Regions from separate parts of the Flexivirga oryzae genome, predicted to be linked through region 1. Evidence: predicted binding sites of a transcription regulator. Region 1 holds the regulator's gene; each other region holds the start of a gene.

The links. Region 1 encodes LexA, which represses DNA repair genes until DNA is damaged. Its sites were predicted from a motif close to TCGAACANNTGTTCGA; they were not measured.
Region 2: FHU39_RS08445 (HNH endonuclease signature motif containing protein) is a predicted target of LexA. The motif match lies at 4,044-4,059, and genes of this name have one in related genera.
Region 3: FHU39_RS05420 (HNH endonuclease signature motif containing protein) is a predicted target of LexA. The motif match lies at 4,317-4,332, and genes of this name have one in related genera.
Region 4: FHU39_RS03335 (HNH endonuclease signature motif containing protein) is a predicted target of LexA. The motif match lies at 4,436-4,451, and genes of this name have one in related genera.

Annotation. Positions count from the first base shown of each region.
Region 1 covers NZ_JACHVQ010000001.1:570,468-577,664, reverse strand. The annotation lists gene FHU39_RS02705 (vitamin B12-dependent ribonucleotide reductase) at 1-485, opposite strand, end outside; gene nrdR (transcriptional regulator NrdR) at 586-1,074, opposite strand; gene FHU39_RS02695 (hypothetical protein) at 1,335-1,739, opposite strand; gene lexA (transcriptional repressor LexA) at 2,024-2,740, shown strand; gene FHU39_RS02685 (Sir2 family NAD-dependent protein deacetylase) at 2,834-3,661, opposite strand; gene FHU39_RS02680 (GOLPH3/VPS74 family protein) at 3,658-4,320, opposite strand; gene FHU39_RS02675 (LysR family transcriptional regulator) at 4,447-5,370, shown strand; gene FHU39_RS02670 (ComEC/Rec2 family competence protein) at 5,553-7,197, opposite strand, start outside.
Region 2 covers NZ_JACHVQ010000001.1:1,817,287-1,824,483, forward strand. The annotation lists gene FHU39_RS08435 (MFS transporter) at 1-518, opposite strand, end outside; gene FHU39_RS08440 (esterase-like activity of phytase family protein) at 721-2,085, shown strand; gene FHU39_RS08445 (HNH endonuclease signature motif containing protein) at 2,144-4,036, opposite strand; gene FHU39_RS08450 (quinone oxidoreductase family protein) at 4,379-5,356, opposite strand; gene FHU39_RS08455 (DUF3626 domain-containing protein) at 5,367-6,230, opposite strand; gene FHU39_RS08460 (L-threonylcarbamoyladenylate synthase) at 6,227-6,850, opposite strand; gene FHU39_RS08465 (hypothetical protein) at 6,884-7,197, opposite strand, start outside.
Region 3 covers NZ_JACHVQ010000001.1:1,181,507-1,188,703, forward strand. The annotation lists gene FHU39_RS05410 (NCS1 family nucleobase:cation symporter-1) at 1-1,521, opposite strand, end outside; gene FHU39_RS05415 (GntR family transcriptional regulator) at 1,595-2,299, opposite strand; gene FHU39_RS05420 (HNH endonuclease signature motif containing protein) at 2,743-4,278, opposite strand; gene FHU39_RS05425 (PIN domain-containing protein) at 4,890-5,291, opposite strand; gene FHU39_RS05430 (hypothetical protein) at 5,288-5,518, opposite strand; gene FHU39_RS05435 (EthD family reductase) at 5,611-5,916, opposite strand; gene dusB (tRNA dihydrouridine synthase DusB) at 6,007-7,197, shown strand, end outside.
Region 4 covers NZ_JACHVQ010000001.1:743,147-750,343, reverse strand. The annotation lists gene FHU39_RS03355 (ABC transporter ATP-binding protein) at 1-148, opposite strand, end outside; gene FHU39_RS03350 (TMEM165/GDT1 family protein) at 456-1,073, shown strand; gene FHU39_RS03345 (serine/threonine protein kinase) at 1,100-1,918, shown strand; gene FHU39_RS03340 (hypothetical protein) at 1,902-2,219, opposite strand; gene FHU39_RS03335 (HNH endonuclease signature motif containing protein) at 2,682-4,397, opposite strand; gene FHU39_RS03330 (IS110 family RNA-guided transposase) at 4,643-5,596, opposite strand; gene FHU39_RS03325 (transposase) at 5,602-5,955, shown strand; gene ltrA (group II intron reverse transcriptase/maturase) at 6,540-7,197, shown strand, end outside.

The sequences.
Region 1 (7,197 bases):
GACAGGATGAAGCAGGCCGAAACCTGTTGCGGCGACTTGGTGCCGACGTTGAACCACACCGGCGAGTTGAAGCTGAACACCTGGTGCAGCAGTGACCAGGTCAGCTCGTGCTCGAAGATCTCGGCGTCGTCGTCCGTGGCGAAGTAGCCGTGCTCCTTGCCGGCGCGCACGTAGGTCAGCACCACGCGGTCGATCAGCTGCTTGAGGCTGTTCTCCCGCTCGGGGGTGCCGAGGGCGCCGCGGAAGTACTTGGTGGTCACGATCGTGGAGGCGTTGAGCGACCAGCTGTCGGGGAATTCCACTCCGCGCTGCTCGAAGATCGTCTCCCCGGTCTTCCAGTTCTGCTGGACGACGTCACGCCGCTCCCAGGTCACCTCGTCGTAGGGGTGGACACCAGGGGTGGTGAAGATGCGCTCGACGGTCAGCCCCTTGCGCGTGGCGTTGCCCTGCCGGGCCTGGGGGCCGGCGTCTGCCGTGTCGGTCATGTCCAACTTCCTTTCCACCTGCCGGTGGTCGACTCTGCTGCTGTTGTGTCGGTGTTACTGGTGTTGCTGTAGCGCTGTGCCGGATCGTCGGGCGACCCGCTCAGTCGTCGGCGTGCTGCCGTTGCGGCTCCACCCCGGTGGGTGGTCGTTCCGCGCGGAGCAGTGCGATCGCGGACTCGAAGTCCTCCAACCCCTCGAAGGCCTGGTAGACGCTCGCGAACCGCAGGTAGGCCACCTCGTCGAGCGTCCGCAGCGGGCCGAGGATGGCCAGGCCCACGTCGTGGGCGTCGATCTCCGCGGCGCCCTGCGCCCGGATCGACTCCTCGACCTCCTGGGCGAGCAGTGCCAGCTGGTCCTCGGTGACCGGCCGTCCCTGGCAGGCCTTCCGGACGCCGATCAGCACCTTCTGCCGGCTGAACGGTTCGCTGGCGCCGGAGCGTTTCACCACCGTCAGGCTGGCCGTCTCGAGCGTCGAGAAGCGCTTGCCACAGTTGGGGCACTGGCGACGCCGCTTGATGCAGGTGCCGTCCTCGCTGGTGCGGCTGTCGACGACCCGACTGTCGTCGTGTCGACAGAACGGACAGTGCATGCGCGACCCCTCTCCCGCGTCACCCAGCACCGGCTTCCGGCCCGTCCGCCGCACGCCTCGGCCTGTGGACGGGACTGTGGGTAATCGGTGGATGAACTGGGGATGACCGGACTGTTCATGTGGACTAGATGTGGATAAATCCCATCCGTGTAACTACTAGATGTAGGGATATTAAGCCGATCCCACCACAAGTGCAAGAGGGGGCGTGTCGACCCGGAAAAGTGCTGGTCAGGCGCCCGGGGACGGCGCGTCGCAGCCTCTCACCGAGGCAGTTGCAGGTGCTCCCCGGCGACCACCTGGAGGCTGTTGAGATCGTTGGCCAGAGCCACCTTGGTGACGGCGTCGGAGACCAGCATCGAGGGGTAGGCGCGGTGCGCGATCTCGGACAGGGTCTGCCCGGACTGCACCGTCACGCCGCGCGGCGCGGCTGCCGGTGTGGTGGCCCACGCCTTGGCCGCGGCGCCGGCGCCCACGAGCAGTGCTGCGGCGACGACGACACCGATCAGGCGGCGACCGCGTGCGGTCAGTCGCAGGCCGGTGGATTGCACCCGGACACCGACGGCACGTCCGCCGCCGCAAGCCTGCGGGCCGGTCGGGACCGCACGCAGGTGGCGGCGCGCCGGGCGCGGGTCGGCCGGGGCATCCCATTGGGCGAGTGCACTCATCTCTTCCTCCTGAAGCTGCGATGCGACGACTGACGCACGACCCGGACGGTGGGCCTGGACCGAACACCCGTGCGATCGGACACCTGTCGGATTTATAGCACGGATGTTCGACCGGGTCGAGACACGCGTCGTACAGATGTTTGGAACTTGTGTCCTAAACCCATACGCTGTTTTCACGAAGCCAAGGCAAGCACCGACCACCGACAACCGGGTCCGGACAGCCGTCCGCGCACCCTGCTGGCCGACCGCTTTCGAGCAACTTCGCCGAGGAGGAGATGGCCGCGATGGCAGATGTGCACGAACTACCCGACCGCAGGGGCGAGAGCCTCACGACCCGGCAGCGCAAGGTGCTGGAGGTGATCCGCAACTCGGTCGATCGGCGTGGCTACCCGCCGAGCCTGCGCGAGATCGGTGACGCGGTCGGCCTCACCAGTCCCAGCTCGGTCGCGCACCAGCTGACGATGCTCGAGCGCAAGGGTTACCTGCGCCGCGACCCCAACCGGCCGCGTGCCATGGAGGTCATCGACCCGGACGCGACCGACATGCGCGGCTACCGCGGCGGTTCCAGTGTGCGCGGCGCCGACGACTCCGGGGTGGACGAGACGGGGCTGGGCGACCAGCGACCGTCCCCGTCGTACATCCCGGTGGTCGGCCGCATCGCCGCCGGTGGCCCGATCCTCGCCGAGGAGGTCGTCGAGGACATCTTCCCGCTGCCCAAGCAACTCGTCGGCGAGGGCGACCTGTTCCTGCTGAAGGTGGTCGGCGACTCGATGGTCGACGCGGCCATCTGCGACGGCGACTGGGTCGTGGTGCGCCAGCAGCCGACGGCGACCAACGGCGACATCGTGGCCGCGATGCTCGACAACGAGGCGACCGTCAAGACCTTCAAGCGGACCCGCGGCAAGGTGTGGCTGCTGCCCCACAACGACGCCTACGACCCGATCGACGGCGACGACGCGACGATCCTCGGCAAGGTCACCGCGGTTCTGCGGCGCGTGTGACGCAGGTCGGGCCAACGGACAAGTTGCACAAGGAAGATCGGGGTCCCTGCGAAGTATCGGAGGAGCGAAGCGGGGGAGAACTTCGCGGGGTGATCATCCGGTGAGCGCGTCGGCCACACCGGTCAACGTCTCCCCCAGCGGCGCATCGACGCGCACCGACACCTCCTCGTCGGTCGCGCGCGTCCAGCCGTGGGTGATGACGGCGACCGGGATGCCCTCCCGGACCGCGCGGCGCACGAAGCGGTAACCGGACATCACAGCCAGCGACGAACCGAGGACGAGCACCGCACGCGCGGCAGCGACATACGAGAAGCATTGCTCGACCAGCGTTTTCGGCACCGACTCCCCGAACATCACCACGTCCGGCTTGAGCAGGTCGGAGCCGCACACGACGCAGTGCACCAGCCGGAACCCGGCGATCAGCGATTCGGCGATCGCGACATCGCCGTCGGGGCGCAGCGGGCCGTCCGCGGACCGGTCGAAGTCCGGATTCGCCAGCCGCAGCCACTCGTCGACCGTGCCACGGGCGTAGTGCTCGCCGCACTGCATGCACACGACCTGTTCGAGGCTGCCGTGCAGCTCGGCGACGTCGACCGCACCGGCGGCCTGGTGCAGTCCGTCGACGTTCTGGGTGATGATCGGGCCGAGGTAGCCGGCGGCCTGCAACGCCGCGACCGCATAGTGACCCTGGTTCGGGCCGGCCGAGGCGAACCGTGGCCAGCCGACGTAGGAGCGCGCCCAGTAGCGGCGCCGCGCCTCCCGGTCGGCCAGCAGTTCCTGCGCCGTCATCGGCGCGAACCGGCGCTTGCCGTCCGCACCGCGATAGTCGGGTATGCCGGACTCGGTGGACAGGCCGGCACCGGTGAGCGCGACCACCCCGCCACCGCTGATCAGCTCGGTCAGCGCCGCCAGGTCGTTCAACTGCCGATGACCGTCACCGTCGTGGCGGCCGTGACCGCGACCATCGCCGCGCTGGCGGCCTCCTGGGCACTGCGGATGGCCGCGGCCGCCGCACCGGCCGCCCAGTCCCGCTCGCCGACGGCCTTCGCGCGCTTCTTCAGCTCACGGCCGGAGACACCGAACTGGCGGCTGTCATAGACCCTGGTGATGACATCCGCCGCGGCGAGCAGGGCGACGAGCGACCCGGTGTGCAGATCCGGCTGGGCGGTGCCGGCGAGCACCCGGCCGCCCGCGTCCACGAGCCGGGCTCGCCCGGCCACGTCGAGCACGGGATGCCGCGGTGGCTGCAGGAATCCGCCCTTCTCGCGCCGTACCGCTCCGTCCGCCACGAGTCGGTCGTAGGTGCGGTCGGTCTGGCCCTTCGCCACCGCCGGCAGCACGCGCGCCGGCTTCTTGCCGGCCTTCGGCGCGAAGATCGCGAGGGCATGGTCGAGCAGCGGATCGCCACCGGGCCGGGCGTCGAGCACGACCAGCCGACCGTCCTTGACCGCGATCCGCCCGCACGCTGCCAACTCGCACAACACCGCTCCGGCCAGTGCCAGGTCGAGACGGGATTTGTCCGTGAACGGCCTGCCGTCGGCGCGCGTCGCCACGAGCAGCACTTCCGCACAGATGAGCATGTCTCGACAATAGGTCGTCCGGGCGGCGGACGCCTCCGTCCCCGGGCGGAACCGGTCACCCGCCACAAGGATTAGCGTTTTCCGGGAAGAGTTGTTAATTAATAACGAAATGTTATCCTTGGTCACATGATTGACGCGGCAGGCCTTCGGGTGATCAAGGCCATCAGTGACCACGGCAGCTTCACCGCAGCTGCCGCTTCGTTGGGCTACTCCCAGCCCGCCATCTCGCAGATGGTGCGGCGCCTGGAGGACCGCACCGGCACGGTGCTGGTCGAGCGGCTGGGACGCAGCGTGCGGCTCACCGAGGCCGGGCAGGTGCTGGCACGACACGCCAACCCGGTGCTGGCCGCGCTCGACGCGGCCGAGTCGGAGGTAGCCGCGATCGCCGGGCTGCGCGCCGGGCGGGTGCGGCTGATGGCCTTCCCGTCGTCGTCCTCGACCCTGGTGCCGCGCGCCCTCTCGCTGGTCAAGCAGCGTTTCCCGGACGTGCACGTGACCTTCAGCGAGGCGGAGCCGCCGGAGGCGTTCGCCGCGTTGCGTTCCGGCGAGTGCGATGTCGCGGTGACGTTCGCCTACGAGGGCACGGACCTGGCGCGGGCCGACGAGGACATCGACTCCTTCGTCACCCGCAAGCTGCTCGAGGACGAGGTCCGCCTCGCCCTGCCGTTGGACCACCCGCGCGCGAAGTCCAAGAAGGTCAAGCTCAGTGACATGGCCGACGAGCCGTGGATCGCCGGGTGCCCACGATGTCGTGGTCACCTGCTCTCCCTCGCCGAGCGGGCCGGCTTCAACCCCGACGTCGCCTTCGAGACCGAGGACTACGTCGCGGTGATGGGCCTGGTCTCCGAGGGACTCGGCGTCTCGCTGGTCCCCGAGCTCATCCGCCGGTCGGCCGGCAACCCCGGTGTGGTCACCCTGCCGATGGACCCGGCCTCCCGCCGCACGGTGTATGCCGTGACGACCCCCGACCTGCAACGCGTCCCGGCCGTGTCCGCCACTCTCGACGCATTGTGCGAGGCAGCGCGGGCCAAGAGCGTCTGCGGCAACTGAGCTCGGTCATAGCCCTCCCCTGGGGCGACCTACGCACGGCCAGCACCCCGAACACCGGTCACAGCCCTCCCCTGGGGCGACCTACGCACGGCCAACACCCCGAACACCGGTCATACCCCTCCACTGGGGCGACCTACGCACGGCCAGCGCACCGGAACCGAATGAGTCGGGACGGCTGAAACTCACCGCCTGGCCACCAGCGGCCGGCCGTCGCGCACGACGATCGCGACGTCCCCGCCGCGGTCGGTGCGCTCCACCACCGAGTTGGTCTCCCGCAGCAGGTCCAGCGTGCGTGGGGCGGGGTGGCCGTAGTCGTTGCCGGCGCCGACGCTGATCACCGCGAGCGGCGCGTGCACGAACCGCTCCAGCGCCGGGTCCTGGTTGGCCGAGCCGTGGTGCGGCACCTTGAACACGTCGACCGACGGCGCGTTCGGCAGGGCCCGCAGCTGCCCCAACAGCGTTGCCGCTGCTTCCTTCTCGATGTCACCGGTCAGCAGGATCCGCAGTCCGTGGGTGCGCACGTCGAGGACCACGCTGTTGTTGTTCTGGACCGATCCGGCTCGGATCAGCCGGCTCGGGCCGAGCACCAGCGCGTGCACCTCGCCGAGGTCGAGGACGTCGCCGGTGGCAAGGGTCCGCACCGGCAGGTGGTGCTGGGCGGCGAGGCTGCGCACGAGTGGCTCCTCGGTCGCCTCGGCGTCGGTGTCGGTGGTCGTTCGCGCGGAGAGCGGCGTGACGTAGACCGGACCGACCTCGCGGCCGTCGAGCACCCCCGCGAGTCCGCCGACGTGGTCGGCGTGGAAGTGGGTGAGCACCACCGCGTCGACGACGCCGATCCGCAGCCGGGTCAAGCAGGCGTCCATCAGGCCGGGGTCGGGTCCGGCGTCGACGACCAGGGCGTGTCCGGGTGCGGTGGCCAGCACTCCCCCGTCGCCCTGGCCGACGTCGCAGGCGACATACACCCAGCCGGCCGGTGGCCACGCCGTGACGGGCGTCGGCGCCCAGGCGGCCGCTGCGAGCACGGCCCCGGCACCCGCGAGGTAGGGACGGACCCACAGGTGCCGCAGCAGCCACACCCCCGTGAACAGTGCGAGCAGGGTCAGCACCGCGAGCAGCAGCGCACCGGCAGCACCGTCCGGCCAGGGCAACGTGCCCATCGGTACACGTGCGCAGGTGTGCGCGATCCAGGCGATCCCCTCGGTGGGGATCGCCGCGAGCCAGGCGGGCACACGGGCGAGCGCCGTGCTCACCGGGGCGACGAGCACGGTTGCGACACCGCACATCGTCGCGGGTGCCACCAGGGGTGCTGCCAGCACGTTCGCCGGTATGCCGATCAGGCTGACCGAGCCCTGCAGCAGCACGATGACCGGCGCGCACATGGCCTGCGCGGCCATCGGTATGGCGACTGCCTCGGCCAGCGGGCTCAGCCGCCGGGGTAGCCAGCGGGCGATCCGGTCAGCCCACGGCCGGGCGAAGAAGAGCAGCCCGGCGGTGGCGAGGGTGGACAGAGCGAAACCGTAGGAGGCGGCCAGCCACGGGTCGATCGCCAGCAGCGCCAGGACCGCGGCGGCCAGCACCGGCGAACCCGCCGCGCGCCGGGAGGCCGACATGCCCACCAGCCCGATGAGGCCCATGACCGCGGCCCGGATCACCGACGGCTCCGGCCGGCACAGCAGGACGAACAGACCGAGCACGACGGCGGCAGCAACCAGCCGCCAGCGGCCCCGCAGATGCAGCCAACCGGCGAACCACATCGCCGACATCAGCACGAGCGTCACGTTGGAGCCGCTGACCGCGTTGAGGTGGGTCATACCGGTGGCGCGCATG
Region 2 (7,197 bases), 1.2 Mb from region 1:
AACGGGTAGCGCCAGTTGGCCTCCCCCAGCACGCCGCCGAGCAGCGGGCCGCACGCGATGCCGACGCCGAGCGCCGTCTCGTAGAGGATGATCGCACCGGCGAAGCCACCGGTCGCGGACGACACGATGACGGCGAGCGAGGTCGCGATGAACAGCGCGTTGCCGAGGCCCCATCCGGCCCGGAAGCCGACGATGCCGTTGATCGAACCGGCCGAACCGGCGAGGGCGGCGAACACCACGATCAGCACGAGGCCGGCGATCAACGTCTTCTTCGCGCCGATGCGACTGGACACCGCGTTGGTCACGAGCATGGCGACCGCGGTGACGACCAGGTAGCTGGTGAACAGCAGCGTCGTCTGACTGGGCGTGGCGTGCAGCTGGCTGGAGATCGCCGGCAGGATCGGGTCGACCAGCCCGATGCCCATGAAGGACACCACACAGGCGAACGCAACCGCGTACACCGCCTTCGGCTGGTTGAACATTGAGGGCCGCTTCTCCCCGGCCTCAGCGTGACTCACGCTTCGCTCCTTCGACTGGATGACTTCAGAACCACGGGAAACTATATGCATATTCTATGTATTTTTCAAATCGGGCACTCCGGACACCGGACTGTTCATCGACAGCACGTCGAATGCACACCTTCCGGCCACCTGGCGCCGATTGACTGCGCGTCGGCCACCGGCCACATCGAATGTCGTCCCACATCTCAGGAGAGCGTCCATGTCCCGTCGCGCTGCCGCAGTCCTCGCCGTCACCACCGCTGCGTGCGTCACCGCCGCACCGGCTTTCGCCGACTCCCACCACGGACGGCCCTCTGCCCGCGCCGCGGTGCAGCTCTACACCGAGTCGGTCAAGCCACTCGGCAACGTCGGCGGCGTGACGATCGACGGCGCCGGCTACGGGTCCTCCTTCGCCCTCAAGCCCGGATCGCGTGATGTCTTCTACGGGCTCACTGACCGGGGGCCGAACGTCGACGGCCCCGACGGCGTGAAGGTGGAGCCGCTCCCCGACTTCACGCCGGCCATCGGTGAGTTCCGGCTGCGCAACGGTAAGGCCACGCTGGTTCGCACGATCCCGTTGCGGGCGTCGGACGGCACGCCATACAACGGCCTGACGAGTCTGGCGGGCAACACCGGCGAGACGATCGTGGACCTGGACGGCAAGGAGTTGCCGGCGAGTCCGTACGGCTACGACCCGGAGGGGCTTGCGGTCATGCGCGACGGCTCGTTCTGGGTGTCCGATGAATACGGTCCGTTCATCACGCATTTCTCCCGCGACGGGCGCGCGATCGAGCGGCTGTCGCCCTTCGACGGTTCGCTGCCGACCGAGTTGTCCGAGCGCGAACCCAACAAGGGGATGGAGGGTCTCACCGTCACTCCCGACGGCAAGACCCTGGTCGGGATCATGCAGGCCGGTCTCAACGCGCCGGACGGCCCGAAGTCGAAGAACGTCAGCGCTGTTCGCATCGTCACGATCGACATACGGACACGTCGCACAGCCGAATACATCTACCTGCTGCACAGCGACGACAAGCCGTCGACCGCGGTCAGCGAGATCTCGGCACTGAACGATCACCAGTTCCTCGTGGACGAACGCGATGGCGAGATGGAGCCGAACGCGAACAAGAAGCTCTACCGGATCGACCTGCGTGGTGCGACGGACGTCGGGAAGTTCTCCACGGTCCGGAATTCGAGGTATGACGCGGTCGGCGGCGGGCTGCTCGTCTCGGGCCACACGATCGAGGGCATCGTCGGCAAGGATGCGACAGCGGCGGCGACGAACGACCTGGGGGCGGTCGGGATCAAGCCGGTCAGGAGCTCGCTCTTCCTCGACGTGGCGGGACTGGTCACCTCGATCGACCCGACCGGCGGCTTCTTCGGCCACGACAAGATCGAGGGTGTCGCGGTCGTCGACGGCGGCAAGCGGGTCGTCATCTCCAACGACAGCGACTTCGGGATCGACGGGCTCTCGAACGACACTGCGCCCTACCGACTCAAGGTGAAGACGCTCCCGAACGGCACGCAGGACACCGGTGAACTGCTGTCGGTCGACCTGGCCAAGGTCCCTGCCCGGTTCAAGCGCTGAGGGATCCGCGTCGAGACCGAGACCCGCGGTCACGGGCCGAACATGTTGTGTTGTCGTGTTATTCGGCGGGTGTGGTGGTGTGGGTGCGTCCGGTGGGGGTGGTCCAGGTGCATACGCCGTCGGGGGTCATGGTGACGGACCAGCCGGTGGAGTGCTTGGCGCGGTGATGGTGGCGGCATAGGCAGTGAAGGTTGGTCGGGGTGGTGTCCCCGGCCGGCCAGGGGGTGACGTGGTCGATGTCGCACCAGCGGGCGGGGCGGGTGCAGCCGGGGAACCGGCAGTGCACGTCCCGGGCCCGCACGAAGGCCGCGAGTTTCGTGCTGGGCCGGTAGTGGGTGTTACTGGTTGCGATGGTGACGCCGGTGTCGGCGTCGATGAGGGCGCGGGTGATCGTGGCCCCGAACGATCGGGACAGTTCCTGGATGACGGCGGCGGGGATGATCCCGACCCCGGGCACGGTGGCATCACCGAGCCACGCTGTCACCGCGGGCTGCAGTGACGATGGTGGTGTCGCCGGGGCCGGTGGTGATTGGCCCGGTGACCTCGTCGTGGTGTCGCAGTCTCTCGGGTGTTCGTGTTGCTGGTGTTCGTGCTGCTGGTGGTGTTGCCAGTCGTCCCGGTCGTCCCGGTAGTCGTCCGGGTCGCACTCGTCGTCGGGGTCGGGTGGGTAGAGGCGTTGCAGGAGGTCGTTGAACTCGGTTTCGATCTGCGCTTCGGTCTTCAGCACCGTCCGCGCACCACCGCCGCCGCCGCTGTCGTCCGGCGATGGAACGGGTGTGCCGTGCGGGAAGACGCTCAGGCCGGTGATCGGGTGTGCGAACGCGGCCGGCCACCCCGGAGTGCACCCACCGACCCCAGCGCTGCCAGGGACTGCGCTGCCGGTTCCGGTTGCTGGTGGTTGGAAGGCGGTGCCTTCGGCGGTGCGGTCTGTCCCACTGTCACTTGTCATGCCGTTGGTGGCGCCGGTACGGGTGTGGATGGGGATTTGGATGAGCAGGTTGGTGGTGACCTGGGCGTTGTTGAGGATGAGGTCGGTCAGGGCGTCGGCGCGGCATTCGGCCAGTGTTTTGGTGGTGGTGGTGTCGGTGTGCAGGTGCCGGGCCAGGTCGTCCACGGCGGCCATGATTTTCGCGGCTGCCGTACTGGGCAGGATGGCGTGCAGGTGGCACAGGCCGGGTTCGTCGTCGGGGTGGGTGTACACGCCGATCCGGTCGCGGCGGCGTCGGGCGGCGGCGTTGCCGCCGGCGACCGGGTCGAGGGCCGCCAGGGCCTTGTGGGTGCGGTGTTGCAGCTGCCGGGTGGATTGGCGGGCCAGTAGGTCGATGTTGGCGTCTTCGGCGGCGACGGCTTGCGCGTGGGTGAGCCCTTCGCGGGTGGCGGGGTCGTCCGGGTCGGCGCCCAGCAACGCGGTCTCGATCTGCCGGGCCAGGTCCAGGGTGATGGGGTCGCCGTCGTCGTTGACGGTGCTGACCCGGCCCAGGGCCCGGTGGATGGTGCTCAGTTTGGCCGGTTCCAGCCGTCCGGCGGCGACCTGCCGGAACAGTCTGGGGGTGCGGGTGATCGCGTCGCTGGCCTCGGCAACCCGGTGCACGGCGTACCCGGGGGTCCACCCCAGCAGGGGCCCGACCTCACACCCGATGTATTCGTCCTGGTGCGCCCCGATCGCGTGCCGGACCTGCCGGGTCCTCGACCCGTCGGGTTCGTCATGGTCGGGGATCACGGTTTCTTCGACCGCGGCGGCTTGGGCCAGGCGGGCGGACTGGATCGCCCAGGCGGTGTTCAGCACCTGTTGCGCGGCGACGGTCTGCTGCAGCAGGTCGTGTTTGGTCAGGGTGATCTCATCGAGGCGACTGTCGTCGAACGCGGCGGTCAGCAACTGCATCGCCGCATGGAGTTTCTCCGCGGCGGTCATGCCCGCACCAGGTGCGGTGTTGTTGGTGTTCCCTCCCATGAACTTATGGTACGCGTGTTCGATGCTGGTGGCAAGGGTTGATCGCCTGTATTTCGTGTCCTGTCAGTGTTTTTCGTGGATTCGCCGGTGTCCCGGGTTGTTGGTGCGCGTGGTGGTTGACCTCGATACGTCCTCGCCTAGCGGCTCGGACTACTCGGCCAACGCAGGGGCGGTCACCCAGCCCGGCGCGGGGGTGGTCACCCGGCCAGCTCGGACTCGGACTACTCGGCCAACGCAGGGGTGGTCACCCAGCCCGGCACGGGGCGGTCAGCCAGCCCGGCGCGGGGCGGTCACCCAGCCCGGCGCGGGGGTGGTCACCCGGCCAGCGCCACAGTGGGCTGATCAGGGGATCAGGAGCAGCTTCCCGGTCGTCCCGCGTCCCTCGAGCGCCTCGTAGGCCGAGGCCGCGTCGTCGAGTGCGAAGCGGGCACCCACCTGCAGCTTCAGCCGGCCGTCGGCCAGCTGCCCGAGGATGTCGTCGGCCCGCCACAGCAGTTCCTCGCGGTCCGCGACGTAGGACACCAGGGTCGGGCGGGTCACGAAGAGGGAGCCGAGCCGGTTGAGGACCTGCAGGTCGAGGGGCTCGACCTGGCCGCTCGCTCCGCCGAAGAGCACCCCCATCCCCCGCGGTCGCAACGACTTCAGCGAGGCGTCGAAGGTGGCCTTGCCGACACCGTCGTAGGCGACGTCCACGCCCCGCCCGGCCAGCTTCCGTACCTGTTCGGCCAGCGCGTCGCCGGAGAACTCGCGGTAGTTGATCAGGTGCGCAGCGCCGAGCTGCTCTGCGATCGCCAGCTTTTCGTCGCTTCCGGCGGTCGCCACGACCGATGCGCCCTTGCCGGTGATGAGCTGCACCAGCAACTGTCCGACTCCCCCGGCGGCCGCGTGCACCAGCGCGATCTGGCCGGTCTCGACGGGCCAGGTCGAGTTGACGAGGTAGTGCGCCGTCATACCCTGCAACATCGCGGCTGCAGCGACGTCCAGGTCGAGCCCGTCAGGCACCGGGACCGCCTTGGCCGCAGGGATGTTCGCGACTTCAGCGGCGCTGCCCATCGGTCCCGCCCATGCGACCCGGTCACCGACGGCAACGCCCTCGACCTCCGGGCCGACCGCTTCCACCGTGCCGGCGCCCTCCTGGCAGAGCACGAACGGCGTCTCCATCGGGTAGACGCCCTGCCGCTGGTAGACGTCGATGAAGTTCACACCCACTGCGGCCACCCGCACCTGCAACTCACCTGTTCCGGGGGGCGCGACGTCGACGTCTCGCACTTCGAGGACGGATCGGTCGCCGGGTTTCGTCACCAGAAGAGCACGTGTCATGGCTGCCAGCCTAGTGAGTCACCGGCGTCCCGCGCCCTTCGGTGGTGCCGAACCGAGCCGTGTAGTGCCAGACCCGTTTCACGGCCTGCAGATCCGCACCGCCGAGCCGCGCCCGGTCGCCGATCAGCCTCGGTGTGAGCCGACCGTCGAGCGCGATATCCCTTGCCAGTGCGACGATCTCGTGACCGCGATACTCGGGGTGCGCCTCGATGTCCGGCACAGAGGCGCAGAACCCGTGGTGCCACTCCACCGCGCACGGCAGCCGCTGCGCCACATCCTCGACCCGGGTGCCACGGAAGCTGGGATCGAGCACGACCGCCTCCACGTCGTCGGCCAGCGCGAGGTGCCCGTGCACCTGCGCCTCGACGTAGTCGTCGAGCAGGTCGCGAGTGTCCGCATCGGCCAACGCGGTCAGCCGGCACGCCGTCGCCACTGCGAGATCCGACGGGTCATCGACGCTGTCCGGATAGCAGAACGTCGTGCGCTCCAGGGTGTGCGCCGCCAGCCTGATGTATGACGAGCCGAATCTCGGCGACGCACCCGTGCTGCGACGTCGATGGTTCAGAGCGCCGTACTTCGGGCGCAGGTCGGGATCGGCTGCGTCATACGCCCCGCCGAAAAGCGCGCTCTCCCAACGAAACCGGTCTCCGCCCTCGAACGCGGTCAAACCACCGTTGCTGGTGCCCGTGACGAACTGGGACGCGTACACGCCCTCCCTGGCCAGTCGCTCGATGACGAGCTCCGACGAGCCGGGGCCGGCGAACCGGTCGGGGTGGAAGCTGCATGTGACGCGCAGCGTGGGGTCGAGGGCGGGACCGCTCGCGCGAGCCCGAACATGTGCGAGGGCGCGTTCGACCGGATCCGGCTGCTTCACGCCTCGAACGGTGCCGGGTCACCGGCGCCGACGCGAGTCACCTCGGCATACCCGCCCGAGAAGTCGACGACCGTCGTGGGCTCCACACCACACTCCCCGGAGTCGATCACGGCGTCCACCTGGTGGTCCAGCTCCTCCTTCACCTGCCAGCCGTCGGTGAGCGGCTCCTCCTCGTCCGGCAGGAGCAGCGTGCTGGTCATGATCGGCTCGCCGAGCTCGGCGAGCAGCTCGCGGGCGACCGGGTGATCGCAGATCCGCACGCCGACGGTCCGCTTCTTGGGCTGCAGCAGCCGGTGCGGCACCTCGGACGTGGCCGGCAGGATGAACGTGTACGGCCCCGGCGTCGCCGCCTTGATCGCCCGGAAGATGCGGTTGTCGACGTGCACGAGCTGCCCGAGTTGTGCGAAGTCGCGGCACATCAGGGTGAAGTTGTGCTTGTCGTTCAGCTGCCGGATCCGCACGATCCGGTCACGGCCGTCCCGGTTGCCGAGCGTGCAGCCGAGGGCGAAACACGAGTCGGTGGGGTAGGCGATCAGTCCGCCGTCGCGCAGGATCTGCACGGCTTGCGCGATGCTGCGCGGCTGCGGGTCCTTGGGGTGCACGTCGAAGTAGCGAGCCATGCGCCTACCGTACGTCCTGTCCTCCCAAGGGCATCAACCCTTGGGAACTCTCGCGGCACTGGTCTTCGAGACGGTGGCGTATCCCGTCTTGCGGCCTGTCACACGCACGGTGATCTTCTTGCCCGCGTCGGCGGCAGTCACCTTGTGTGAGGCACCTGTCGCGCCCTTGATCGCAGTGCCACTGTGCAACCACTGGTAGGACAGGGTTACCGGGCTCGGCTTCCACGCCCCGGGCACTGCTTTCAACGTGCTGCCGACCTTCGCGGTCCCGGAGATCTTCGGTGTCGGCGTCGCGGTCAGCTTCAGCAGCGGGATCGCTCTCGCGGCGCTCGCCTTCGACACAGTGG
Region 3 (7,197 bases), 610 kb from region 1:
GACATCGCGGAAGGTGCGGGACCGGTCGGCGACGACGAGGTAGAGGACGACGGCGATGCCGGCGGCGATGAACCAGGAGAACGGGCCGTAGCCGCTCAGCGAGTTGAGGGCGTGGATCTGGCCGGAGAAGGCGAAGGCGATCGAGATCAGTGCCGAGGGGACCAGGGCGATGACCGCGCGGTTGTTGACGCCGTTGCTGTAGAAGTAGTCGCCGTTCTTGTCGAACGTGTAGAGGTCGGGCACGTTCACCCGCTGCTTGCGCAGCACCCAGTAGTCGGCCATCACGATCCCGAAGAGCGGGCCGAGCACGGCGCCCAGGCCGCCGAGGAAGTAGTTGATGACGGTCGGTGAGTTGTAGAGGTTCCACGGCAGGATGACGAAGCCGATGACACCGGAGATGATCGCGGACTTGCGGAAGTCGAGTTTCTTGGGCGCGATGTTGGTCAGGGCGTATGCCGGGGCGACGAAGTTCGCCATCAGGTTGACGCCGACGGTCAGGATGACCAGTGCGAGGCAGGCGAGGACCAGGAACGGCGTGGAGAACGTGTGCACCACGTCCTCCGGGCCTGCGATCACCGTGCCGTCGACGGTGAACCGGCCACCGGCGAGCAGGACCACGATGCACCCGAAGAAGATCGTGTTGACCGGGATGCCGGCGATGTTGCCCAGCACGATGGAGCGCTTCGACTTGGCGCCGCGGGTGAAGTCGCAGAAGTTGAGCACGAACGTGCCGTAGATGGCGACCCAGCCGGAGGCGCCGGCGAGGATCTCGTGCCACATGTCCCAGCCGTGCAGCGCCCAGGGCTTGCCGCCGAGCATCGCCTTCGGCTCCCAGGTGATGTGGCCGTGGACCTGGACGACGACGGCGATCGCCATCGCGAGGAACGTGACCAGGATGATCGGCCCGGAGTAGGCCTCGAACTTGCGGACCATCTCGATGCCGTAGCAGGCGATGATCACCTGGATCACCCAGAGCACCGCGAAGCAGAGCCAGCCGAGGTAATCCAGCCCGAGCAGCTTGTGGTCGGTCAGTCCGCTCGCGCCCGGGAAGAGGGCGAGGACCAGGATGTTGCAGACCAGGGACGCCAGGTAGGTCTGGATCCCGAACCAGGCGATGGCGACGCCGCCGCGGAACAGGGCCGGGATGTGTGCGCCCCGGACGCCGAAACTGATCCGGCTCATCACCGGGAATGGGACGCCCACCTTGTAGCCGACGAACCCGGAGATGGTGAGCAGCACCAGCAGGAAGAGCGAACCGAAGCCCATCGCCAGCAGGATCTGCCAGGCGCCCAGCCCGAGGGCGAACATGCCGATCGCGAACGTGTAGTTGCCCAGGCTGTGCACATCGTTGGCCCACAGGGCGAAGATGTTGTACGAGCTCCAGGTGCGTCCCTCCTTCTTGGAGGGTGCGATGTCGTAGTTGTACAACCGGTGGTCGTACGCGACAGGCAGGACGTCGACGCCGACCGCGCCGTGCGGTTCGTTCTCGACGGGTTGGCTTGTACATTCGGTGTTCGACATCGCGCCTCCTAAGCGTTGCTGAAACGGTAGGAGCGCCGCGGTACCGCTGAGAATGGGCTGGGAGATATATCGCTCAGTCGGCGGATATATCTCCGTGGCCATTGCGGGATTCGTCGATGTATGCCGTCAGCCGGCCGTGATGCGCGCGGGCGGCTGCGCTGAGCCCGGCGCCGTCACGTGCGAGGAATGCCTCCAGCATCCGGGTGTGGTCGGTCTGCAACTCGGCGCGTTGCGGGGCGTCGAGCAGGCTCATGGCCTGTGATGGCTCGGTCAGGTCGGCGACCAGGCTCAGCATGTGCAGCAGCCGGGGCATGGCGCAGGGTGCGAGCAGCGTTTCGTGGAACGCCCGGCTGAGGTTCTGGTAGCGCGGCACGTCGTCGACCGCGATCGCCTCGAGCAGCTCGGCGTGGACCTCACCGGCACGTCGGTCGTCGTCGGGGCCGGCTGCCGCGGTGGCTGCTTCGATCGCTGCGGCCTCGAGTGCGCCACGTACGAGGTACAACTCGTGCAGCTCGGGCCCGCTCAGCACGGTCACCGTGTAACCACCGCGCGGCTGATGACGCACCAGACCTTCCCCGATGAGCGTCTTGAGCGCTTCTCGGACGGGAATCCGACTGACCTGGAAGAAGTCTCCGATCGCGTCGAGCGGCAGGCTCGCGCCCGGCTTCACTTGGCCGGAGACGATGACGCGCCGCAACTCACTGAGCACGTATGGCCCCGTCGCGTAACCGTCAGCACGGTGCAGCTTGGAGATCCACGCACTTTCGTCAGTAGTCATCGGTGTCAGTATCCCGTGTTCGGTGCGCGTTGCCCACCGACGCAATCGGATTCGTCGCAGACCTCAGCGCCCGGTGATTTCAGCGGTGGCGATTTCCAGCGGTGGCCGAGTAGGTCCCGCACACACCCGCGGTGGCCGAGTAGGTCGAGCCGTTAGGCGAGACCGTGATCGAGGCCCCGCACACACCCGCGGTGGCCGAGTCATCCTCCCGCGCAGCCCATTTCAGCACCGGAGATTTCAGCGGTGGCCGAGTAGGTCGAGCCGTTAGGCGAGACCGTGATCGAGGTCCCGCGCACACCCGCGGTGGCCGAGTAGGTCGAGCCGTTAGGCGAGGCCGTGATCGAGGTCCCGCGCACACCCGCGGCGGCCGAGTAAGCAGCGGTGGCCGAGTAGGTCGAGCCGTTAGGCGAGACCGTGATCGAGGTCCCGCACCGTCCCGGTGGTCAGGCGACCTTGTCGGCGGACCAGCCGGGCATGGCACCGTCGGTCAGGTCCCAGTGCACCCCGTCACTGGTGATGGTGGCGGTGTACCCGTGCCGGTGCACGATCTGGTGATGTCGCCGGCACAGCATGGCAGAGTTGGTCAACGCGGTGCCGCCGCCGGCCCACCAGGGCAGGATGTGGTGGATCTCGCAGAATCCTGGTGGCCGGTCGCACGCGGGGAACGTGCATCCCATGTCCCGGTGGACGACGGCGGCCCGTATCCCCTTGGTGGCCAACCGTTCTCGTCGCCCCACATCCAGGGGTTGACTCTTCCCACCGAGGACGACGGGGATCAGGTCCGCATCACACGCCAGGCGGCGGGCGGTCCCCGCGTCGAGGATCTCCCCGCCGATGGTGATGGCACCGTCCAAGTCTGTGAGGAGCCGGTGTAGGTCCATGGTGACCAGGACGGTGGCGCCCGCGCCGATGCCCATCCCGTCCCCGCACACGGTCTTGGCGCCTGCGGCGACCAGGTCCATCAGCGCGTCCACCCGCCGTTTGCCCGGGGTCCGTTCATCCCGCACCCGCTCGGTCGCAGCGCCTGTGGTGGTGGCCCCATCGACGTCACCGTCGCAGTCGTCGTGCTGGCCGTCGGGGTGCAGGCCGAACGCGGCCCCGGCGCGACCAGTCGAGTCACCGGCGTCACCGGTGGTGCTGGTGTCCTTGGTGTGGGCGGGGTGGGGTGCGGACAGCGCGGTGATGGCCTGTTTGAGGATGGCGGCGTTGGCGGGGCACAGGTCGGCGATCAACCGGATCATCCCGGTCGGCAGGGTCCGCCAGGTCAACGACTCCACCTTGTCCAGGTGTGCGTCCTCGGCCGAGAGTTTGTCCGCGGCGTAGTTGGCGATGATCCGCCGGGTCAACTCGGTCACGCCCCGGGACCCCAGCGCCGGGTCCAGTTGCAGGAACCAGGATTGGATGTCTTCGCGGGCCGCGGCCGGTAACACTTCGGCGACTTTCGCGGTCTGCCGTAACGCCGTGCGGGCGGTGGCCAGGGTGCAGGACCCGTCCCGCACCGCCGCGGCGATCACATGGTTGCGCCGGTCCCGGCACGCCTCGGCCACCACAGACACCGTACTGGCGGCCGAGGGTTCGATGCTGGTCCCGGCGGCCTGCGCCCGGGCGCGCACCCACCCGGTGGTGTTGGCCGCGTCCGAGGCATCCACCACACCCCGTTCGGACGCGTTCGCCGTCGCCAGCGTGGCCACCTGCCCGGCCCGCTCCTGCACACCCAGCAGCACACTGACCAGGTCTGTGAGTTGGCCCTCGCCGAGCTGGTCGAACACGCGAGGTAGCTGGTCCAGCGCGCCGGCCACGGCCCTCACCTGCTCGGCCAGCCGTGGCCCCAGACCCGGCACCGGCCGCCGGGCGGGATCGGGCCCGTCCCAGCAAGTCGTATCCGCTTCCACCGGTGCCGGTTGACCGGGGATGCGCAAGGGTGAGTCGATGGCCACGGTGATCGAGTCCCCCTCTCCCCTAGGTGCTTTCGTTGTCATGATTCTATCGGGTGACGTTCAGGAAATACAGAGGTTTTGCGAACATTTCTTCGATATGTTTGCCCCGAAACGTATCGGCTCGTGGGGTCGGTTGCGCACGCGCGGGACCTCGATACGGCTCGCCCTTGCGGGCTCGCCTACTCGGCCACCGCGGGGGGACGGGACCTCGATACGGCTCGCCCTTGCGGGCTCGCCTACTCGGCCAGCGCAATATCGCGGGCTCGCCTACTCGGCCACCGCGTGGGGGCGGGGCGCCGGCTCGCCCGCGCAGTCGGCGAGACGTTGCAGGATGTGCGCTACGTCGTGACCGGGCCCGACCGACGCCACATCGAGACCGCCGTCGCGATGGGTTACGCGGTAGATGAGTCGATCGAGTGGCTTTCCGGGTACGTGCCGGGAGTTGTCGAGCACCATGGCCAATGGCAGTGGGACCAGCCCTTCGTCCGATACGCCGAGCTGCTCACGCAAGCACCCGCTTTGCGGGCAATGACCCAAACGCACCTGGAGCACTGGCACAACGCGCCATTGACTCGGATTGTCCATCGAGACGGTTTCTCGCGCTCACACAAGCCAGGCGGCGTCTTGCTGGGTGACGGCCGATCCCGCTCCTGTCAGGCGATCTGCTCGAAGGTGCATTCCGGTCCACTGGCGTTTGCCAGCTTGGCGTCGCACGTGACCAGCACCGCGTTGAGCCGTTCGGCCAGGGCAACGTACGCGGCGTCGTAGACCGTGAGGTTGTCGCGCAGTTCCCACGCTCGGTTCAGCAACGGAGACAGCGGCATACGTCGGATCGGGAAACGCGCCAAATGCGCGAGCGCCTCGGGCACGATGCGGTCAAGCTCGGGAATGCCCAGGGCCATGCCACGCAGCGCGGACACGATCTCCACATCCAGGTGCGCAGGCGCGAACAGTGTGTCCCCGATGCTCAGTCGCTCCGCAATGCGGGCGCGGCGCGAATCATCCACGGCGTAGAAGGCAGCAAGAACGGATGCGTCGACAACGGCAAGCGTCACGAGGCCTCTCGCACGTTCCGGACCGCGGCGACCGCGTCGTCGGTGGTGACACCGGTCCCGCGCGGTGCTGGATAGGTTGCGACATAGTCAGCGATGCGTACCGTCTGGGCCACCTCGCGGAGCCGGTCGACCACGAACGCGCTGAGCGACTGTCGGTTGTCCCGCGCCGCTTCGACGAGCGCCGCATAGACGTCGTCGGGCACGTCCCGCAGGTTCATGCGTTTCATGGTGCCATTATGGCACCAACACCGTGGGTTTCAGCGGGTCTGGCGAAGCGCGTGTGGTGAGCTGCTGGGCGCAGCAGATGAAGGCGGCTGCGTCACCCGACGAGGTCGTCGGTGACGAGCAGCGTCGCGCCTCCGGTGGCGAAGTTGGCGACGTCCGCAGACGCAGCCTGTCCCTCCGGTGACGCCATCCCGGCGGTCATGGCCTCCTGCGACGCGTAGCTCAGCACGGCCACCAGGTAGTACGGCGGCTCGGAGCCGTCGGTCGTGGCGCAGTGTCCCGCGTGCCAGCCTTGCAGGCCGGGGATCTTGTCGACGAGCGGCTTGTGGACCGAGGTGTAGTGGCTGTCGAACGCGGCGGGGTCGTCGGGCTGGCCGTAGGCGACGATCAACTGGGGCATGGTGGGTCCTTCTGTCGGGGTCGACGGGGCGGCGACTCGAAGATACTCGCGCCCCGCCCGGCGCCGGCGGAGCGTGGCGATTTTGGCGGTATGGCGCGCTCTGCGACGATGTATGACGCGATGACCGACACCCTGACCCCCACGCCCGTCCTGCCGCCGCTCCGAATCGGCAGGCACACGATCGCCTCACCGGTGGTGCTGGCCCCGATGGCCGGGATCACCAACCGGGCGTTCCGCCGCCTGTGTCGCAGGTATGGCGCCGAAGGCTCCGCGGCGGGTGGCGCGTCGGGGGCGAGCAGCCTCTACGTCAGCGAGATGATCACCTCGCGCGCACTGGTCGAACGCAACGCGACGACCATGCGGCTCATCGAACACGACCCGGACGAGTCGCCGCGCTCGATCCAGCTCTACAGCGTCGACCCCGAGACCACCGGCCGCGCCGCGCACCTGCTCGCCAGTGAGAACCGTTGCGACCACATCGATCTCAACTTCGGCTGCCCGGTCCCCAAGGTCACCCGCAGGGGCGGCGGCTCGGCGTTGCCGTGGAAGACCGACCTGTTCCGGGGCGTTGTGTCGGCGGCGGTGCGGGCGGCGGTGCCATACGACATCCCGGTGACGGTGAAGATGCGCCGTGGCATCGACGAGGACCACCTGACGTTCCTCGAGGCCGGGCGGATCGCCGAGGGGGAGGGCGCGGCTGCGGTCGCGCTGCACGCCCGCACCGCCGCGCAGGCCTACTCCGGTCACGCGCACTGGGACGCGATCGCGCAGCTCAAGCAGACCGTCACCAGCATCCCGGTGCTCGGCAACGGAGACATCTGGTCCGCCGAGGACGCGCTGCGAATGGTGCGCGAGACCGGCTGCGACGGCGTCGTCGTCGGGCGCGGCTGCCTCGGCCGTCCGTGGCTGTTCACCGATCTCGCGGCGGCCTTCGCGGGCGGCTCGACCCGGGTGCAGCCCACCATGCGCGAGGTCGCCGACACCCTGCGGTTGCACACGGTCTATCTGGCGGAGTTCTTCGAGTCCGAGGACAAGGCGTGCCGGGACATCCGCAAGCACATCGCCTGGTACTTCAAGGGATTCCGGGTGGGTTCGCAGCTGCGCGCGGGCCTCGGTCTGGTGAAGTCACTCACGTCCCTGGACGAGCTCATCGGCAGCCTCGACCTGGATCAGCCGTGGCCCGGTGAGGCCGCCGAGGGTCAGCGTGGACGGGCCGGCTCCGAGCGGCACGTCGTGCTGCCTGAGGGCTGGCTCGACTCGCGCACCGTCGACGACCGCACC
Region 4 (7,197 bases), 170 kb from region 1:
CCGCGGTGAAGCTGCCGCCCGGGATCGTGACGGACACGTCATCGAGAGCGCTGACGGCGCCCACGCCGGTGCCGTACACCTTGCTGACCGCGTCCAACCGGATCGCGTCGGCGACCGATGCCACGTCCAACCCCCGATTCCGTTTCACGCATCCGACGCTAGGCACCGAATCGCGATGGCGCAGTAGTGCTAGCCCCACCTCCGAGGGGAGTCACACCCACTCTTCCGCTCCGCCGATGTGCATCTGCGTTGCTTCCTCGTTAACCTGTTCCCTGAACGGGAGTAGTCCCTCGACCGGATGTCGACATACTGGCGGCGCGCCGCCCGGTGTCCGGGGTCACCGAGCCGGTGACCGGACGAGACGTTCGGACCATGACAGCAACCCGCTGCCGGTTCGACGTGCTCGTCCTCTTTTTTTGCCGGCACGGCGGATCGGCCCGAAGCCAAGGATTTTCGTGTTCGACCTCGGAGTTATCGCGACGGTGTTCGCACTCGCCTTCGTGGCGGAGCTCCCGGACAAGAGCGCCGTCGCCGGCCTGGTGCTCGGCACCCGGTTCCCGTGGCCGTGGGTGTTCAGCGGCATCGCGGCGGCCTTCCTCACCCATGTCGCGATCGCCGTTTTCGCCGGCCAACTGTTGCACCTGCTGCCGGGTCGGGTCCTCGAGGCACTGGTCGCGGCGCTGTTCGTCCTGGGCGCCTGGCTGATCTGGCGGGAGGGCGCGCACCCCGAAGAGGTCGAGGCGGAAGGTGAGGCGGAGAGCGCGGATGCGGTGTCGGGCCGGTTCGACGGCGCGGGCTTCTTCAAGGTCGCATCGCTCGGGTATGGCGTGATCTTCATCGCCGAATGGGGTGACCTGACGCAGATCCTGACCGCGAATCTCGCTGCGAAATATCACGACCCGCTGTCGGTCGGCATCGGAGCGACCCTCGGTCTGTGGGCGGTCGCGCTGCTGGCCATCCTCGGCGGCAGGACCCTGTTGCGGGTGTTGCCGATGGCCTGGATCACCCGGGTCGCTGCCGCGGTGATGGTGGTGTTGGGCGTCCTGAGCGCGGTCTCGGCGATTCGCGGTTGAGCCGGGACATCACCCAGGATGGCGGTATGACGATCGAGCGGACGGTCACCGGCGGCACACTGACCGACGCGGTCGATCGGATCGGTGAAGTGTTCGCGGTCTTCGACTCGCGCACGCAGGACTCCGGCCACATCTCCTACGGCATCCGCGACGGCTCCGGACGCCGTTGGTTCGTCAAGACACCCGGGGTCGACGCACTCAGCCCGGGTGGTGCCTCCAGAGCGGAACGCTCGCAGGCGCTGGTGCTGTCGGCGGAGGTGTCGACCGCAACCCGGCACGCAGCGCTGGTCCCGGTCGAGCGCATCGTCGAGACCGACGAAGGAGCGCTCACCGTGTCGGCGTGGTTCGACGGTGAACTGGTCCGCGCCCCTGCCGGGCTGCGGGACGACCCCGCGCAGGCTTTCAACCGGTTCAGGTCGTTACCGACCGGTGCGATTGTGGCTGCTCTCGACTCCGTCGTCGACCTGCACGTAGATCTCGCCGCGGCGGGCTGGATCGCCGGTGATTTCTACGACGGGTGCCTGATGTACGACTTCACAGCTGGTGTGATCAAGGTCATGGATTTCGAGTGCTACCACCGTGGTCCGTACGTCAACTCGACGGGCATCCTTCCGGGGTCGACGCGGTTCATGGCCCCGGAGGAGTCCACGCGAGGTGCCGTCATCGATGAGCGGACGACCGTGTTCAACCTGGGTCGGATGATCCAGGTGCTGCTGCTCGACCGGAACCCGGATCACCCCACTCGCGAAATTGCTTGTGCGGCAACTCGTTCGAACCCCACAGACAGACCGGGGTCAGTGGCCGGCTTGCTGGGTGCCTGGCGGTCGATCAGCCCGGATCGGTGAACGAGACCGGTTTGCCGGCTGCGCGGGCGTACGCGATCTCCCTGCTGGTGGTCTCGCCGATGTACCCGCCGGGGTTGACCACCACCACCCGGTCGGCGAGGTCGATCTTTCGCAGATGGAGCGCGCCCAGCGCGGTCTTCTGCTCGTCGGTGAGCCGCCGCGCGCCGTCCTCCGGACGGGTGAAGATGCCCGGTGCCACGACGATGGCACCTGCGAGGGTGAGGTCGAGGTTCGCGGCAAGCATCTCTTCGGCGAACCGGAGGGAGCCGCAGATGCACACGATCTCAGGTCGGTCGGTCAAGGCTCCTCCTTCGGATCGAACGGCGTAACCACCAGTGCGCACGCTGACACTATCGGCAGGCGCCGCGCCCACCGAACCATCGACAGTCATGTCCGCGGTGGCCGAGTACGGGCGAGGAACGAGCCCGCATCGAGGTCCCGCACACACCCGCGGCGGCCGAATCACCACCCCACGCAACCCCTTTCAGCACCAGCCATTCAAGCGCCCGGCCATTCCCGCGGTGGCCGAGTAAGGGCGAGGAACGAGCCCGCATCGAGGTCCCGCACACGCCGCGGTGGCCGAGTAGGTCGAGCCGTTAGGCGAGACCGTGATCGAGGTCCCGCACACACCCGCGGCGGCCGAGTCATCGCCCCGCGCAACCCATTTCAGCACCGCCCATTTTCAGCGGCGTTGATTTCCGCGGTGGCCGAGTAGGTCGAGCCGTTAGGCGAGACCGTGATCGAGGTCCCGCGCACCTGGTGGTCAGGCGACCTTGTCGGCGGCCCAGCCGGGCATGGCGCCTTCGGTCAGGTCCCAGTGCACCCCGTCGCTGGTGATGGTGGCGGTGTAGCCGTGGCGGTGGACGATCTGGTGATGTCGCCGGCAGAGCATGGCAGAGTTGTCCAACGCGGTGTCGCCGCCGGCCCACCAGGGCAGGATGTGGTGGATCTCGCAGAATCCTGGTGGTCGGTCGCAGGTGGGGAAGGTGCATCCCATGTCTCGGTGGACGACGGCGGCCCGTATCCCTGTGGTGGCCAATCGTTCTCGTCGCCCCACGTCCAGGGGTTGACTCTTGGTGCCGAGCACCATCGGGATCAGGTCGGCATCACACGCCAACCGGCGGGCGGTCCCGGCGTCGAGGATCTCCCCGCCGATGGTGATCGCACCGTCCAAGTCTGTGAGGAGCCGGTGTAGGTCCATCGTGACCAGGACGGTGGCGCCGGCACCGATGCCCATCCCGTCCCCGCACACGGTCTTGGCGCCGGCGGCGACCAGGTCCATCAGCGCGTCCACCCGGCGTTTCCCCGGGGTTCGTTCATCCCGCACCCGCTCGGGCACGGCACCTGTGCTGGTGGCGCCATTGCTGGTGCCGCCCGTGCTGGTGGCGGTGGTGGCCGCGCCATCGACGTCACCGTCGCAGTCGTCGTGCTGGACATCGGGGTGCAGGCCGAACGCGGCACCGGCGTGACCGGTCGAGTCACCAGCGTCACCGGTGGTGTCCTGGAGGTCACCGGTGGTGGTGTCCGCGTCGTGGGTGGGCCCGGGCTCACGGTCGCCCGCGGCACCGGTGGCGCCGGTGGCGCCGGTGGGGTTGCTCTCCTGGCTGGTGGTGGTCTCGCCCGTGGTCTCGGTGGTGCTGGTGTCCTTGGTGTGGGCGGGGTGAGGTGCGGACAACGCGTTGATGGCCTGTTTCAGGATCGCCGCGTTGGCGGGGCACAGGTCCGCGATCAACCGGATCATCCCGGTCGGCAGGGTCCGCCACGTCAACGACTCCACCTTCTCCAGGTGCGCGTCCTCGGCCGACAGTTTGTCCGCGGCATAGTTGGCGATGATCCGCCGGGTCAGTTCCGTCACGCCCCGGGACCCCAGCGCCGGGTCCAGTTGCAGGAACCAGGATTGGATGTCTTCGCGGGCCGCGGCCGGCAACACCTCGGCGACTTTCGCGGTCTGCCGCAACGCGGTCCGGGCGGTGGCCAGCGTGCAGGACCCGTCGCGGACCGCGGCGGCGATCACGTGGTTGCGCCGGTCCCGGCACGCCTCGGCCACCACCGACACCGTAGACGCGGCCGAGGGTTCGATACTGGTGCCGGCGGCCTGCGCCCGGGCGCGCACCCACCCGGTGGTGGTGGCCGCGTCCGAGGCATCCACCACACCCCGTTCGCACGCGTTCGCCGTCGCCAGCGTGGCCACCTGCCCGGCCCGCTCCTGCACACCCAGCAACACACTGACCAGGTCGGTGAGTTGGCCTTGACCGAGCTGGTCGAACACGCGAGGTAACTGGTCCAGCGCGTCGGCCACGGCCCTCACCTGCTCGGCCAGCCGTGGCCCCAGGCCCGGCTCCGGCCGCCGGGCGGGATCGGGCCCGTCCCAGCAAGTCGTATCCGCTTCCACCGGTGCCGGTTGACCGGGGATGCGCAGGGGTGAATCGATGGCCATGGTGGTCGAGTCCCCCTGTCCCCTGGGTTGTTTCGTTGTCATGATTCTATCGGGTGACGTTCAGGAAGTACAGAGGTTATGCGAACATTTCTTCGATACGTTTGCCCCGAAACGTATCGGCTCGTGGGGTCGGTTGCGTACGCGCGGGACCTCGATACGCCGTTCCTCCGCTGCGCTCCCCCACGGCTACTCGGCCACCGCGGCGTGACGGGGTCACCTACTCAGCCAGCGCGGGGTGGCGCGGACCTGTAACGAAGATAGGTGAGTTGCGTTGTGTGGTGCCGGCGTCAGGCTGCGGGCTGGAGGGTGACGTTGTAGCCGAGGTCGTGGAGCATTTTCAGGGCTCGTGCCTTGGTGCGGTCGGGGCGTAGCCGGGTGTAGTAGTCCGGGCCGGGTTCTTGGTAGGGCTGGCCCGACTGGGCCATCGCCCAGATGATGCTCAGTAGTGTGCGTTCGATCGCGACGACGGCCTTGAGCTTTCCCCGTCGGGCGGCGATGCGGTGATACCGGGCAGCCAGGCGGGTGGTGTTGCTGCGAGAGACCGATAACGCGGCGATGCCAAGCGCGGCTTTGAGGTGAGAGTCACCGGGACGAGTCGTCGTCGATTTCTTGCGGCCGGCGGACTCGTTCTGGCCCGGCGCGACCCCGGCCCACGCCGCCAAGTGCGCCGCGGTCGGGAAGACACGCATATCGCCGCCGGTCTCGGCGATGACCACCTCCGCGACAGTGGTACTGATTCCCGGGATCGTGCACATCAGGTCCCGGAGCCCGCGAAAGGGCTCGATGTACTGCTCGATCCGTTCGGTCAACTGCGTGATCGCGGCATCGTCTTGAGCGATGCGGTCTAAAGACATCCTCACCAAGAACGCGTGGTGCTCGGTGAACCGCCCTGTCAGTGCCCGCTGCAGATCGGGGCGTTTGTTACGCATGCTGGCCCGGGCCAGGTCTGCCAGGGCGATCGGATCGTGTTGCCCGGCGACCATCGCGGTCAGTATGTCGTGACACGACACCCCAGCCAGGTTGCTGGCCACCACCGAGAGTTTGATCCCGGCATCTTCCAACTGCTTCTCCAAGCGGCTGATCGTGCGGGTTCGCTCGTGCACGATGGCCTCCCGGGACCGAGTCAAGTCCCGCAACGCCCGGATCGGTGCCGGCGGCACGAAGCTGGATCGCACCAGATGATGTGTGAATCGTCCTTGGTTTGATTGAGGGGAAGCCAGATTTCCTGGAAGGAATCCCATCGATCATGGCGAATGTGAAGTATCCGCTGGAGTTGCGTGAGCGTGCGACCCGGTTGGCCGTGGAGGCCCGTCGTGACCCCGATACGCGTACTGGCGCGATCGCTCGGGTCGCCGAGCAACTGGGGGTGCACAAGGAGGCGTTGCGGATGTGGGTCCGTAAGGCCGAAGCGGCGGATCTACCGGTCGAGCCGGAGGACTCCGAGGCGCGGATCCGGTTGCTGGAGAAGGAGAACCGGGAACTACGTCGGAGTAACGAGATCCTGAAGTCGGCCGCGGCTTTCTTCGCGGCGGAGTTGTGCGCCACGAGGCGCCGTGTTATCGAGAGGCGGTGGGAGACCGTCTCCGCCGGGTTGTCGTAGCAGCTTGGTGAAGCCTGGGGGCAGCCTGGTGCGGGTGGTGACTCGCGCCGGGTGGCAAGCGGCCCCGACAAGCGCAGGGCGTGCCGGTACTGCCAGACGGTGCGGGCCTGTGAGGCGAGGTCAGAGGGTACAGCGAGAGCGAACCAGTGGTTGACGCCCCGTAATCGCGAAGCCGGCTCGAACCTGGTAGATCTGGGCCGGTGCGCAGCGCACGCTCATCGGGCACCGTGTGGTGACCGGTGGGTGACTTCGAAGCCGTGTAGCTCTGACGGTGGGAAGGCTGCGGTGAAGGGCTACGGCGTAGCCGCAGCGATGCTGCCGGGGTAGAGCTGGGTGCCGGACTGGCTGATCGAGACATGGTGAACGTGGGAACCACCCCGTGGTGCGAGAGCCCGTTGTCCGGGCTCGGGTCGGTCACCACCGGTGCGCCGCGGGGTGGGGCGGAGGCCTGGTAGTAGTCGCGGGCGTGACGACCCGCCGTAGGAGTCCGGGAAAGCCGGGCACAGGGCGAAGCGGGCCAGCAGGTCGAGCAGGTTGTGTCACTGGAAGATCAGGAGGTTCCCGTCCCACATGGGCGGGTGTCGATGGTGAATACCGACGAACTGGAAGCTGCGCTGTTCACGGCGCAGCAGCGGGTACTGAAGATTCAGACCAAACTGCATGGTTGGGCGCTGCGGGATCGTGATCAGCGGTTTCGTGACGTGTTCAACCTCGTTGCCGATCCGGCGTTCCTTTTGGTGGCGTGGGATCGGGTCGCGGGAAATACCGGCGCACGTACTGCCGGGGTCGACGGACGAACTGCCGTCAGTGTTGCGGACGGGATCGGTGTGGACGTGTTCCTGGCCGATCTTCGGGCGGCGTTGCGTGACGGGACGTTTCGGGCCTTACCGGTGCGGCAGCGGATGATTCCGAAGCCGTCCGGTGGGAAGCGACGGTTGGGGATCCCGACCATCGCGGACCGGGTGGTGCAGGCGTCGGTCAAGCTGGTGTTGGAGCCGATCTTCGAGGCGGACTTCCTGCCGTGCTCGTACGGTTTCCGCCCGAACCGCCGCGCGCATGACGCGGTCGCCGAGGTGCGTTACCTGGCCAGCCGCCCACGCTGTTACCAGTGGGTGCTGGAAGGAGACATCAAGGCGTGCTTTGACGAGATCGACCACACGGCCTTGTTGGGGCTGGTGCGTCGTCGCGTCAAGGACAAGCGCGTGATCGCGCTGGTGCGGGCGTTCTTGAAGGCCGGGCTGA